3 regions of the Weissella paramesenteroides genome follow, and region 1 is predicted to be linked to each of the others. Evidence: predicted binding sites of a transcription regulator. Region 1 holds the regulator's gene; each other region holds the start of a gene.
What was found. The regulator Rex, encoded in region 1, represses fermentation and respiration genes when NADH is low (regulators of the CRP and FNR family bind a similar motif). The targets are predictions, from matches to a motif close to TTGTGAANTANTTCACAA.
Positions count from the first base shown of each region.

Region 2: adhP (alcohol dehydrogenase AdhP) is a predicted target of Rex. The motif match lies at 1,716-1,733, and genes of this name have one in related genera.
Region 3: QRX23_RS09655 (alpha-hydroxy-acid oxidizing protein) is a predicted target of Rex. The motif match lies at 2,421-2,438, and genes of this name have one in related genera.

Region 1 covers NZ_CP130559.1:652,005-656,505, forward strand. Annotated here, with positions in the region: gene QRX23_RS03255 (DEAD/DEAH box helicase) at 1-972, shown strand, start outside; gene QRX23_RS03260 (redox-sensing transcriptional repressor Rex) at 1,418-2,053, shown strand; gene QRX23_RS03265 (metal-dependent transcriptional regulator) at 2,126-2,782, opposite strand; gene QRX23_RS03270 (hypothetical protein) at 2,970-3,284, shown strand; gene QRX23_RS03275 (folate family ECF transporter S component) at 3,429-3,968, opposite strand; THF riboswitch at 4,006-4,098, opposite strand; gene rbsR (ribose utilization transcriptional repressor RbsR) at 4,318-4,501, shown strand, end outside.
Region 2 covers NZ_CP130559.1:360,762-365,262, reverse strand. Annotated here, with positions in the region: gene QRX23_RS01670 (oleate hydratase) at 1-1,532, opposite strand, end outside; gene adhP (alcohol dehydrogenase AdhP) at 1,803-2,819, shown strand; gene QRX23_RS01660 (5-methyltetrahydropteroyltriglutamate--homocysteine S-methyltransferase) at 2,915-4,048, opposite strand; gene QRX23_RS01655 (magnesium transporter CorA family protein) at 4,478-4,501, opposite strand, start outside.
Region 3 covers NZ_CP130559.1:1,921,671-1,926,171, forward strand. Annotated here, with positions in the region: gene QRX23_RS09645 (TrkH family potassium uptake protein) at 1-1,121, opposite strand, end outside; gene rlmH (23S rRNA (pseudouridine(1915)-N(3))-methyltransferase RlmH) at 1,855-2,334, shown strand; gene QRX23_RS09655 (alpha-hydroxy-acid oxidizing protein) at 2,580-3,674, shown strand; gene QRX23_RS09660 (formate/nitrite transporter family protein) at 3,724-4,501, shown strand, end outside.

The sequences.
Region 1 (4,501 bases):
AAAAAACATCCAGAAATTTTGATTGGTACGCCAGGACGTGTTAGTGAATTAATTGCAAATGGTAAACTAAAATTGGAACGTTTACGTACGTTGATTTTAGATGAAGCAGATGAATTGTTACGCGATGACACAGCAAATCAAATTGACCTGATTTGGGATGCTATTGATGACGATGATGTACAAGTTGCATTATTTGGTGCAACAGAAGTTGATCAGTCAACAGCAAGTGGTTTGTTTAACCGCGATTTTTTGCGTATCGATCAACGTCAGGTTAAAATTCCGACAGCAATTAAACATGAATTTTGGCCAACAGCACGTGATCAACGCCAAAAAAGATTGCGCCAATTGGCAACGCAAAAACATTTTCAAGCAATCGTATTTTTTAACACAACGAAGCAATTAAAAATAACGGCAAGCTTTTTAGCCCATGAACATGTTGCAATGGCTACGCTGGTACGTGGTGATTCTAGTACGACCAGATCAAAATCATTAACGAACTTCCGTCAGGGGAAAGCAAAATTTTTACTCACAACAGATGTGGCTGCTAGAGGCCTTGATATTCCTGATTTACCGGCAATTATAAATTTTGATTTACCACGTGATGGAGAAACATACACACATCGTGCTGGGCGTACTGGGCGTATGGGTAAGGCAGGTACGGTAATTTCCTTTGGAAACGATCATGATTATCGTGATTTAAAAAAAATGGTAACAGTTGATATTCAGACCATTTCTGGTAATCATGTATTACCAAGTAAAAAAACAGCGATTGTTGCTGAGAAAATAGCACCACGCAAGCCGGCAACGCCTAGTTCATCTTCAACATCAGACAAGCCACGGACTAATAATAAGGCAACACAACGTAAGAAGTCTGAGGTGACAAACGTTATTTCACGTCAGGAGCGCTTTGATAAAGAAAAGCGCGCAAAGCGTAAGCATCGTAAAAATAAGGGTAAGCCAAAACATAATTAATACATTTTTAGCCAAAAAAGACAGCGAGACAAAAGTCGTTTTGAAGCCGGTGTGTAACGTAGTTTTCGTCATTTTTGGCCGAAGCAAAGCGAAGGACAGAAATGTCGTAAATTGCGTTACATTGAGGCTTCAGACTTTTGGAACGCGTTTATGCTGTCAAACTAACATGCGTTTAATTAATATCTTTTAGCACAAAAAGAAGAGGCTGAGACAACATCTGTCCCAGCCTCTTCTTTTTTAAGGTTATCACCGAAGTTTCAGTCACTTTTTTATCAAAAATCCAGCATTCCGGAAACGCTTACAGAAAATGGTGGTTTGTGAATTAATAATTGTTATTTCGTTCACATAATGTGCTATATATGGTATGATTATAACTAATAAGAGGTTCACAATGTTGGAGTTAGATTGTGAAATAGTTAAAATTTGGAAAAAGAGGTCGAACAAAATGGTTGAACATGATATTCCTAGAGCAACGGCAAAACGATTGCCAATTTACTATCGTTATTTGAAGTTGTTGTTAGATTCTGGGACTGTCCGCGTTTCATCAAATGAATTATCTGATGCAGTAAAGTTTGATGCTGCAACAATTCGACGTGATTTTTCTTATTTTGGAGCACTAGGAAAACGTGGGTATGGGTATGACGTGGAAGCTTTGATGAAGTTTTTTGGTGAAATTTTGAATCAAGATACTTTAGCTTCTGTTGCATTAGTCGGAGTAGGAAATCTAGGACAAGCTTTGTTGAATTTTAATTTTCACCAAAGTTCAAATGCACGCATTGCAGCAGCATTTGATGTTAATCCTGATATTGTTAATACAATTCAATCAGGAATTCCTGTATATAGTTTAGATGATTTAGAGAAGCAAATTACAGATCAACGAATTGACGTTGCAATTGTCACCGTACCTGCTGATGTTGCGCAAGACGTTGCTAAGCGCTTGGCAACGGCAGGCATTCGAGGTATTTTGAATTTCACGCCATTGCGTTTAGATGTACCAAAATCAATTCGCGTTCAGAACGTTGACTTAACAAATGAGTTGCAAACGTTGTTGTACTTTATTAATAATTTTGGTGAAAAGTAAATAATAAATACAAAAAAACATTGATGAAATGACATCAATGTTTTTTTGTGTTTTGTATATAAATGGGATAGTTTAGTCGTTGATATAGATAAAATCTGCGGCATGTTGTGTGACTTGGATTGTCCTATCGCCAGAAACTAACACCAATGGTCCATCAAATGGCAGGCGTTCTTTGATTGTCCAAGTGCTGTTTAGGTCTAGATGTAAAGTTTCAGTATATTGTAGTAACTCTAAATCCTCAGTAAAACTGTTAATAGTAACAGTTTCATTATCAGTTGCTTCACGCAATGTCCGTAATGATTTTGGAGAGTAGTGGTGGTCAATATCAGGAATGACAAGACCTTGGGGACTTAGTGATGGGAAATCTAAATATTTATCTAGCGCATTGATGAATTGATCATTTGCATCATGATCAAGATGATCAGCATTAGAATGAGCTTCGGAAATTGACAGTCCTAGTTTTGTGGCACCAAATGTCTCGATCAAACGATGTGATCGGATTAAACGTAAGGCAGTTTCACGTCCAGGTTTCGTTAATGTGACACCATAATAAGGGACCACGTCAACTTCGCCCGCTTCTTGAAGTTTTGCTAACATGTTTGAAACTGATGAAGGGGTTACATTTAAATGCTCAGCAATTTGATTATTTGAAATTTTTGTTGACTCATCGCCGCCGCTTAATTCTAAGATTGTTTGTAAATACTGGGTTTTAGAAATCGATTCGGTCATAATGTGAAAATTCCTCGTTTGTTGTGTAGTAGTTAAGGCTGTTAATTGTATGTTGAAACAGGTAGTCATGTTTTATTTCAGGAAAACAAAATTATATGTTTGTTAAAACATTTATGATAGGTTATCATAATTATGGAAAATTAAATAGTAACTGATACAAGTCAGAAACAAGTTTTGGAGGCTAGATATGCAAGAAGTACAAATGTGCCAAGAGAACAAGTTAGTCCAATGTGCTGTAATTCGGCAACTATTACAAAGCTCACGAGATATTCCAGAGCAGACTGTCTGTCAGCTGATTGCATCATTGGAATCAATGGTTGCTGGCCAGCAAGAAATTTTTGTTGGTCAAGTATATGACAGTTGTGTCTACTGGATTGGATGTGGTGATGTGTGTTCAGAAACGAAATTAACATTTGCCACACCAGATGTCCGTAATAAGTTTGCTAGTTCATTTGAGGTTGCCTGTCGAAAAATCGGGTTGCGCATTCATCGAAGTTACTAATGATAGGTTAAAAAATACTTTCTAATTTCTATAATTAGTCATTTTGATGATAACACTTTTTATGATTTAAGTAACAGAGATATTTCTTTAACAGCCGGTATACCAGAAAAGCCAGTCAATATTATGACTGGCTTTTCATTTGTTTTATATTTTTTGTTGTAATTGTTCAATCGTCTGATTGTTAAGCAAAAAATATAATAAAATACTTTGAATAGGTAAAAAGATAAGCTGTTTAATAATACGGATCCACAATAGAGAAATAATTGTGCCACTATTATGAATATTACCGATCATGGCAACCCATAGTGTGTTAAGAATCACATTAACAACGACCAAAACGATACTTACGGTAATGATTACTCGCAACCAAGATATTGTCTGTTGCTTATAGAAAGAGAAACCATAAATTGCAGCACCCAAGACAGCAGATAGGGTAAATCCCCAGAAATAACCATAGCCATTAATCAAACTACCAAGCACATCAGTAAAGATTGCGACTAGCATCCCCCAGGCAGGACCATACCATTTGGCAATGATTCCGACAATTAAGAAGGTAAAGCCAACTTTTACCGTGGCGGTACCCAATGAGAAACGACTGATGACTAATTGTAAGGCAATTAAAATCCCTAGCATTGTCAATTGCTTCGTTCGTAAACGTGGTAAACCATATTCTAATGTTTTCATTTGAAAACACCTCCTTTTTTTGGAGGGTTTCACTTCTTACAGTGAATGTGATCAAGACATCGCGGTAATCCTTCGTCCATGGCCCACATTCCGTTTCCATGGCACTTAACGCGTCTCAATCTACCCTGTGCATCTAACAATGTTATATTATACTGCAATGAAAATAAAAGTAAAATGAAATTTTTAAAAAGATAAAACAAGCAGCTTGGGGTTTAAAATGTTTAAAAAGTTGGTAAAATGTTTTAATAAGGATAATCACTGGGTTTTGACGTGGGTCAATATTGGGAGATAACAATAAAAAAACTTAGTGACAATGGGCTAAAATAAGTAGTAGATAAAGAGGTCGGATATGGGAAAAGTTTCAATTAGAGATGTTGCGAGCCTAGCAGGTGTGTCAATTGCAACCGTGTCACAAGTATTGAACGGTAAAGGCACAAGGTTTTCTGAAAAAACAAAAGCCAAAGTGTTTGCAGCTCGGGATGAAATTGGTTACGTTCCAAACGCCAGTGCACGCAGTTTAAAGCAAGACGCTA
Region 2 (4,501 bases), 290 kb from region 1:
GTTGTAAAGACTGTATCACGTGTTGGTGATTCAGCAAAATTACCAATAAACGCCAAATTCACTGATCCATCCGGTACAACTGCTGGTCGATCACCAGCAACTCTCGGCATAAAGTATGAAGTAATAAACGGCATATAAACCGGAACTGTATTAATATTCTCCTGCTTTGCCAATGCTTTAATTTTTGTTTCTGGTACACCCAAGTGATATAACCACTCTTGTGTAATTTCTTCACCAGTACTTTCAACAACTGTCTTATCAACAAAATTTCCCTTTGTGTCAGAATACAAAGCATATAGCCAAACGACAACTTCATTTTCAGTCTGTTGTTTAAAATGTGGTTGTCGATGAACTGCAAAGCTCATCAGCCAATTAGAGTCTGTAATCGTTACAATACCACCCGTATTGACTTTATGATCATGTAAATCACGATTCGTTAAACGCTCAATGTAAGGTTCCAGCTCACTATTCTTAATCGTGAGTGTTGCTGCCACATGCCAGCTTTTTTCTGGTAAATTGTCATAAAATACTGCTGGATGACCAAATTCTTCTGATTGTTCGGCAAGATTATTCCAAAGTGTCCAACTGCCACCTAATTCATTGGTAACTGGTGCTGCTTCATAATGAGAACCATATGTGGAACTCTCAGTAATCGACCCATTTGTCACAAATATTAAATCATTCGGTGTTAATTGCTGCTCCTTTTGTTCACCATCCACATGCATGAATAACTTACGTGCCGTTTTCGTATGATCATCATCATTAATATCAACATCAATATTGTCGACTGTCGTATTATACTGAAAATCAACTCCAAACCCTTCAAGATACTTAATGATTGGTAAAACCATTGAATCATATTGATTGTATCGGTTAAATTTCAATGCTTTAAAATCAGGTAGCCCATCGATATGATGAATAAAACGCATCGTGTAACGGCGCATTTCAATAGCTGAATGCCATTTTTCGAAAGCGAACATCGTTGCCCAATACATCCAGAAATTACTCTCAAAAAATTCAGGTGAGAAAAATTCTTCAATTGTCGTGCGCCCAAGTTTTGATTCTGGTGTCATGATTAACTTGATGAGTTCAACTGACTTTTCATCTAAGGTATACTGACCGTCAGTTGGCACACGTTGTCCTCGTTTATAAATTAAACGGGTGTTTGAAGAATTTGGATCATCTTTATCTAACCAATAAAATTCATCTAAATATGATGCTCCGGGAATCTCTAACGATGGAATTGAACGATACATATCCCACATCGTTTCAAAATGATTTTCCATTTCGCGGCCACCACGTGTGACCAATCCAATATTTGGTCGCTCAGTACCATCTAACGAACCACCAGGTACAGACAATTCTTCTAAAATATGAACTTGCTTACCTGGCATCTGGCCATCACGAACCAAGAATACTGCTGCGGCTAAACCTGCTAGACCACCACCGACAATGTAAGCCGATTTTTGATCAACACCGGCTGGCTTTCTTGGGTGTGCAAATGCTTCAAAATTACCACTACTGTAATTCATAAATTATTCCCCCTCTTCAATGCAATAAACCATGGTTTTTCAAATCAAAATCTCTAAGAAATACTACTTAATCCGTACTCCTTACCCCTAGAATACACATATTTAATTAAAATTACACTATACAGAAATGATGAATTTGTTTAACACATTGTTAAATAAAATAAGTAGTATTTTCGCGTTTATTTGTGATTATTTTCACTTTACCTTTTTTACCTTTTTTGATATGCTTTAAGTGTTTAAATATCAATAAATAATTTGGGGGAAACTACTATGAAAGCAGCCGTTGTCAGAGATAATTGTGATGGATATGTTGATATTAAAGATGTCCAACTACGGGATTTGAAATATGGTGAAGCACTTGTAAAAATGGAATATTGTGGTTTATGTCACACAGATTTACATGTCGCTGCTGGTGATTTTGGTAAAGTACCAGGTCGCATTATTGGTCACGAAGGTGTTGGAAAAGTGACCAAGATTGCTGACGGTGTAACGAGCCTAAAAATTGGTGATCGGGTATCAATTGCTTGGTTCTACAAAGGATGTGGTCATTGTGAGTATTGTACAACTGGCCGTGAAACCCTTTGTCGAAATGTAGAAAATTCAGGGTTTAATGTTGATGGTGCCATGGCTGAAGAATGCATCGTCCCAGCAGACTATGCAGTTAAGGTTCCTGAAGGTCTCGATCCAATCGAAGCAACTTCATTGACTTGTGCTGGTGTAACTGTCTATAAAGGTCTTAAGACTGGTGATCTAAAACCCGGCCAATGGGTTGAAGTCGTTGGTACCGGTGGTTTAGGTAATTTAGCGGTACAGTATGCCCATAATGTTTTTGGTGCGCATGTTGCTGCGGTAGATATTGATGATGCAAAACTAGCCGCTACTAAGGAATTAGGTGCTGATTTAACGATTAATTCTCGTAACGAAGATGCCTCACAACTGTTGCAAGATAAAGTTGGTGGCGTTCACAGTGCCATCATCACAGCGGTTAGTCCAGATTCATTTACAACAGCCGTTAATGCATTGCGTCCTGATGGTACGTTAGTCGCTATCGCCTTACCTAAGGGAGATATGGGATTGAACATTTCAAAGACAGTGCTAGATGGTATTAAAGTTGCTGGGTCACTAGTTGGTACTCGTCAAGATTTAGCAGAAACATTCCAATTTGGTGCTGAACATCGTGTGAAGCCAATTGTCCACACCCGTAAGCTATCTGAAATTAATGACATCATTGATGAAATGAAGAACAATCAAATTGTTGGTCGTATGGTTATTGATTTCACACACTAATTAACTAATCTATTTCTATCTATAATAGCAGAAAGCCGAGACAAAATGTCTCGGCCTTTTTTGTGCTAAAAATGTATTAATTATAAGCTCGTAAATTAATCACCCCAGACTTCTTGTGCTGTATCAACAACCAAACGGATTTTGTCCCATTGTTGTTGTTCTGTCAACTGATTACCTTCTTCAGTTGAAGCAAAGCCACACTGTGTACTTAATGACAAATTCTCTAGCGGTACATACTGCGTTGCTTCATTAATTCGCTTAATCAACGTTTCCTTTTGCTCAAGCTCTGGTCGTTTACTTGTGACAAGTCCCAAGACTACCTGTGTACCCGCTGGTACTTCTGCTAGTGGTGCAAAATCACCTGAACGTTCATCATCAAATTCTAGATAGAACGCATCAACTTTTTCTTGCGCAAATAAATGACTGGCAACTGGTGCATAACCACCCTTAGCTGCCCATGTTGAATGATAATTACCACGACAAATATGGGTGCTAATACGCAAATCTTCTGGCAAATCTTCAATTGCTGCATTGTTCAACTCTAAGTAAATATTCTGTAATGCGTCACGATCAAATTCACCATTAGTCATTTCTTGCCAAAAATCACTATCAACAACCATCCCCCAAGTACAATCATCGAGCTTCACATCACGACATCCGGCATCATACAATGCCAAAATCAAGTCATGATAGGCTTGACCGATATCATGAACCAACTCAGCATGGTCAGGATAATACTTATGCAATGCCTCTTCATTCTCAACGCCACGTACTAACTCAGCATAAAATTGCGCTGGTGATGGAATACTCTGACGAGCAATAATACCTGGCTGGTCTTGAACTAGCTCATTTAAAAACTTAAAAGCTTTTAAATCATTGTGCTCTGGATCAAAGGCGATTTTGCCAACAACCTGAGCAGAATCATTCCTGGTTTCTTCATCATGGAATAAGTAGCCATGATCAGCATAGGTATGAGCAATTCCAGAAAAACCCCAAAAAGTGTCTAAATGCCAATAACTACGTCTAAATTCACCATCAGTCACAATCTTCAAACCTGCATCAATTTCCTTGGCAACTAAGTCACGGATAGCTTCATCTTCAACTGCTGTTAACTGTTCTTGATCAATCTTTTTTGCCGCAAAGTCGGCACGCGCTTGCTTGATTGCGTTAGGACGTAAAAAACTGCCGACAATATCATAATGTAATTTCGTTGCTGTTAGTATAGCCATAATTAAAATCCCTCTTTCTGCTAAATACAAATAAACTGAGTTTTGATTAATTTGTTAATGCATTAAAAAAGTCCCTAGAAAACAAGAATTGCTTTGTTTTCTAGGGACGTGATGTTAATTGTTCACGTGGTACCACCCATATTCAATATTATGCGATTAACATAATATCCTCATCCAGATACACTGCTACTAGCTATATCCTCCCGCAATAACGGGCGGACCCGCAAACAGCTAATATACGTTTAATAAACTCACTGTTTGTTTGCACTCCAAGACCATCTTCATCGACGCTTCCTTACCACGTTTCAGCTCATGTGGTTCTCTGTTAAAAGTCGCTAATCAATTACTCATCTTTTCTCAGTAAAAACTAATTAATTTATCTAAATAATAGGATAAACGCCTTATATTGTCAACAGTAAAATTAAAATTTTATTTTCGTTTGTACACTAACCA
Region 3 (4,501 bases), 700 kb from region 1:
CCTTTAGGAATTGTTTCCGTCACTGTCAACAATAGTGAAACTGCAGCCACAAAAACAATTGAAATAACCGCTAACATCATCGCTTTAATAACAATTTTAGGACTAAAGCGACGACCACCAAAATTAACTTGTTCCTGACCGCGGAGTGCTGCAAGTGATTGCATCCATAAAATACCCAATGTTGTTGTCTTAATACCACCTGAAGTAGATCCTGGCGTTCCACCAACAAACATTAGTAGTGTGATAATCATAATACCTGCTGCAGAAATATTAGATAGTGGTACAACCTCAAGACCCGCCGTACGAGGTACAACTGCTAAAAACAAATTATCAAGAATTCGGTGACCCAGCGATGAAGTATGGGCTAGGGGTGCCAAAACATTTTCAGTAAACAAAAACATGGCAAAACTCAGCCCAATTAACCATCCTGACACATTTAGCGCGACTTTAGTATGTAGACTAACTCGGCGCTGCCTGTGGAAAAGTAATAGATCTCGCCAAACAAGGAATCCTAAGGAACCTGCCGTAATCAGTAACATCCAAATGATTAAAATATAGGGATCATTCTGAAGAAATGACACTGGTTTATCAAAGAAGGTGAAGCCTGCATTTCCAAATGCTGAAATTGAAGAGGCAACACTCAGGTAAATTCCTCTACCAATACCAAAACGGGGAATAAAGTCAGGCAACATCAATACGGCACCGACAATTTGAATAATCGCTGACAGCGAGAAGACGTACGACAATACACTCTTAACATCTGCTAAATTCCGCAAATTCAATGCCTGTTGTGCCATTAACCTTGCTTTTAAATCCAAACGTTGACCAGTTATTGCAAATAACAATACCGCAAACGTCATGAATCCTAATGCACCAATTTCAATCATAACCAGCAGGACAATTTGCCCAAACGTCGACCAAGTTGCTGCTGTATTAACAACTGTTAACCCCGTAATAGCCGTGGCTGATACGGCAGTGAACAGGGCATCAAGAAAATTAACATGCACACCGGTTTGCTGCGAAACAGGCATCCTTAATATAAAAGCCCCAACAAATATAATCGCCAAAAATCCAAACGTTAATACCTGTGGTGGCGTTAATTTGCTAAATATTTTTTTCATAATTAAGTATCTCCCAACTTTCTTATATTATACAGGAGCATGGCAAAAGTTTTTCACAGATTTTTGTGGATAACTTGAGGAAAAGTCCACGTATTCCACCGCTTTCTGTGGAAAACATGTGAATAACTCGTAATTTATTGTTGAGAAACCCTATTAAATCAATGCATATGTCAATGTGGATAACCTGTTAAAACTAATTGTAATGAACAAAAGGTTATTAAATTAGGCTTTTAGCTTTAAATTAGGTTAAACCTTGCACGAAAATTGAAATTTAACCTAATCATCGTTCAATTTATCAAAATTATACGTTTTTAAACCGTTTTATCAGAATTATAAAGCTTAATTATTCCTATAAAAAGCAAAAATATCGAATGTTATCTTGGTTTTAGCTTCATATATTTTGTAAAATGATTTAAAAGCAACTTTTTATATTGTGTATAACTTTTTTCATGCTTATTTATTATGAGTATAATTTCACTAATTTAGCGTTTACAAATGCCGTTATCATCACTTTTCACAAGTTATCCACAACCATTATTCACAACAGTGGATAAATGTCTAAAAATATTCACAAAGATCGCTGTACACTCTGGTATAATAATGCTCGCAGGCATTTTTTAGGTTGTGGTTAACTTGTGGATAACGTATTTTTTACGATTTTTTTTAGTACTTATCCACATCTTATAAAACAGTTTATAAAATTAACGAACTATTTAAGAAAGGCACACAAACAATGAACATAAAAATTATCGGTGTTGGCAAATTAAAGGAAAAATACCTGAAAGATGGTATTGCAGAATACGCAAAACGTTTGCATAAATTCGCAAAAGTAGAAATTATTGAAGTTCCTGACGAAAAAGCACCCGAACAATTATCACAGGCCCAAATGGATCAAGTGATGGCAAAAGAAGGTAACCGTATCCTTAATAAAATTAAAGATAAGGAGTACGTTTTTGCATTAGCAATTAAAGGAACAGAGCGCTCTAGTGAAGAACTTGCTGCTGAAATCGATCATTTAACAACCACAGGTAAATCTGATTTAACTTTTGTGATTGGTGGATCATTAGGGTTAGCACCAGAAGTTCTAAAACGTGCCAACACACAAATAAGTTTTGGTCGTTTCACATTACCACATCAATTAATGCGTCTAGTATTAACTGAACAAATTTACCGTAGTTTTATGATTAATGCACATACGCCTTATCATAAATAGTCCATACGAATCGCAAATTTTTTGACCAAATTTTGTATATATAAACATTATTAAATACATTTTCTAGTTTCCATGAAATGTCCCATATGTGATTAAATAAACAATGATTTTGCATGATAAACGATATTAATTTTAATATTAAATCTTGTATTCAGGAATTAAATAGTGTAAGGTACTCCTTGTAGGTTCGATGTAAACGCTTACACTAATTGAGAGTTTATTTAATTTTAAGGAGATTTATACATATGGCAGAATACATTGCTAGTGAACGTGAAGGAAAAATTGATTTTGTTAATACAAATGATTTAGAAGAAGCTGCTGCAAATGTGATCCCAAAAGGTGGGTATGGGTACATTCAAAGTGGCGCTGGTGATCTAATCACGTACAAGAACAATATCAAAGCATTCGATAAAAAGGTAATTGTACCTGGTGTCTTACGTGATGTTGAAAATCCAGATACATCCGTTGATTTCCAAGATATGCATCTAACAGCACCAATTATTATGGCACCGGTTGCTGCACATGGTTTAGCTCACGTTGAAGGTGAAAAGTATTCAGCTAAAGGTGTTGCAAACTTTGGTTCAATTTTCACGGCTTCATCATTCGCATCAACAACACTAGAAGATATTCGTGAAGCTGGTGGTCAAGATGCTAACCAATGGTTCCAATTCTACATGAGTAAGGACAATGGTATTAACGACCAGATTATTGCAACTGCTGAACGCAACGGTTCAAAGGCAATCGTTTTAACTGCTGATGCAACCCTTGGTGGTAACCGTGAAGCTGACAAGCGTAATCACTTTACTTTCCCATTGGCGATGCCTATTGTGGCTGCTTACCAATCTGGTGTTGGCCAAACAATGGATGCTGTCTACAAGTCCGCTAAGCAAAAGTTAGCACCTCGTGATGTTGAATACATTGCCAGTCATACTGATATCCCTGTTTATGTTAAGGGTGTTCAATCTGCTGAAGATGTTTACCGCTCACTAGATGCTGGGGCGCGTGGAATCTGGGTAACAAACCATGGTGGTCGCCAATTAGATGGTGGACCCGCAGCCTTTGAATCATTAGAAATTGTTGCTGAAGCAGTTAATGGTCGCGCACCCGTTGTCTTTGATAGTGGTGTTCGTCGTGGTCAACACGTCTTCAAGGCCCTTGCTTCTGGTGCTGATCTTGTTGCTATTGGTCGTCCTGTTATTTACGGTCTATCACTTGGTGGTGCAACTGGTGTTGAACAAGTCTTTAACTTCTTTAAGGATGAGTTGGCTCTAGTTATGCAATTAGCTGGTACTCAAACGATCGATGACGTTAGAAAGTTTACTTTACGAGACGCTTGGTAATAAAAAATAAACTCAAATAAAAATATTGACTGATATATTAGGAGAAGACATGGATATACCACAAGATAGAGATTATGCTGCTGAAATTCCCAGTGTAGCAGCAAAAGAAGCACCCGTTGAGAAATCACCGTTATTTAAAAAAATCGATGATGCCTTAATGAATAAAGTTGCATTATTTAACAATAGTTATGCGCGTTATGCAGCTCGTTCAATGTTGGCAACATTATTCTTAACGTTAGGTACTGCGGCAGCCTTTGGTACTGCCATACAAGCCGAAAAGTTTTTACCAGGATCTGGTAAGTTTACCTTTGCCTTTATGTTTAGCTGGTCACTGGTTATGATTATCTTTATGGGAGCCGAACTAGGTACCTCTAATATGCTTTTCATGACGGTTGGTGTTTACCGGAAGAAATTAAAGTTCTCTAAAGCCGCTAAAATTCTTGGCACAACACTATTGTTCAACCTAATTGGTGGTATCATTTTTGCTTATATGGTTTCCTTAACCGGTCCATTCCAAGACTTACCAGCTGGTAATTACTTGTTTACCGGAATCGCTGCCAAATTAAGCAAGTCATCAATTCAAATTTTCGTTGAAGCAATCTTTGCTAACGTCATCGTTAACACAGCATTCTTTATCAACTTACGTATGAAGGATGATGCAGGTAAAGTTATGGCCATTATTTTCGTCATCTTTATCTTCGCATTCTTGGGATACGAACACGTTATCGCTAACTTCCCAGCATTCTCATTAGCATTTTTCGCATCACATGGAACAATTCCTGGCATGACACTTGTTAGTGTTATTCATAATTTGTTCTTTGCTTTGA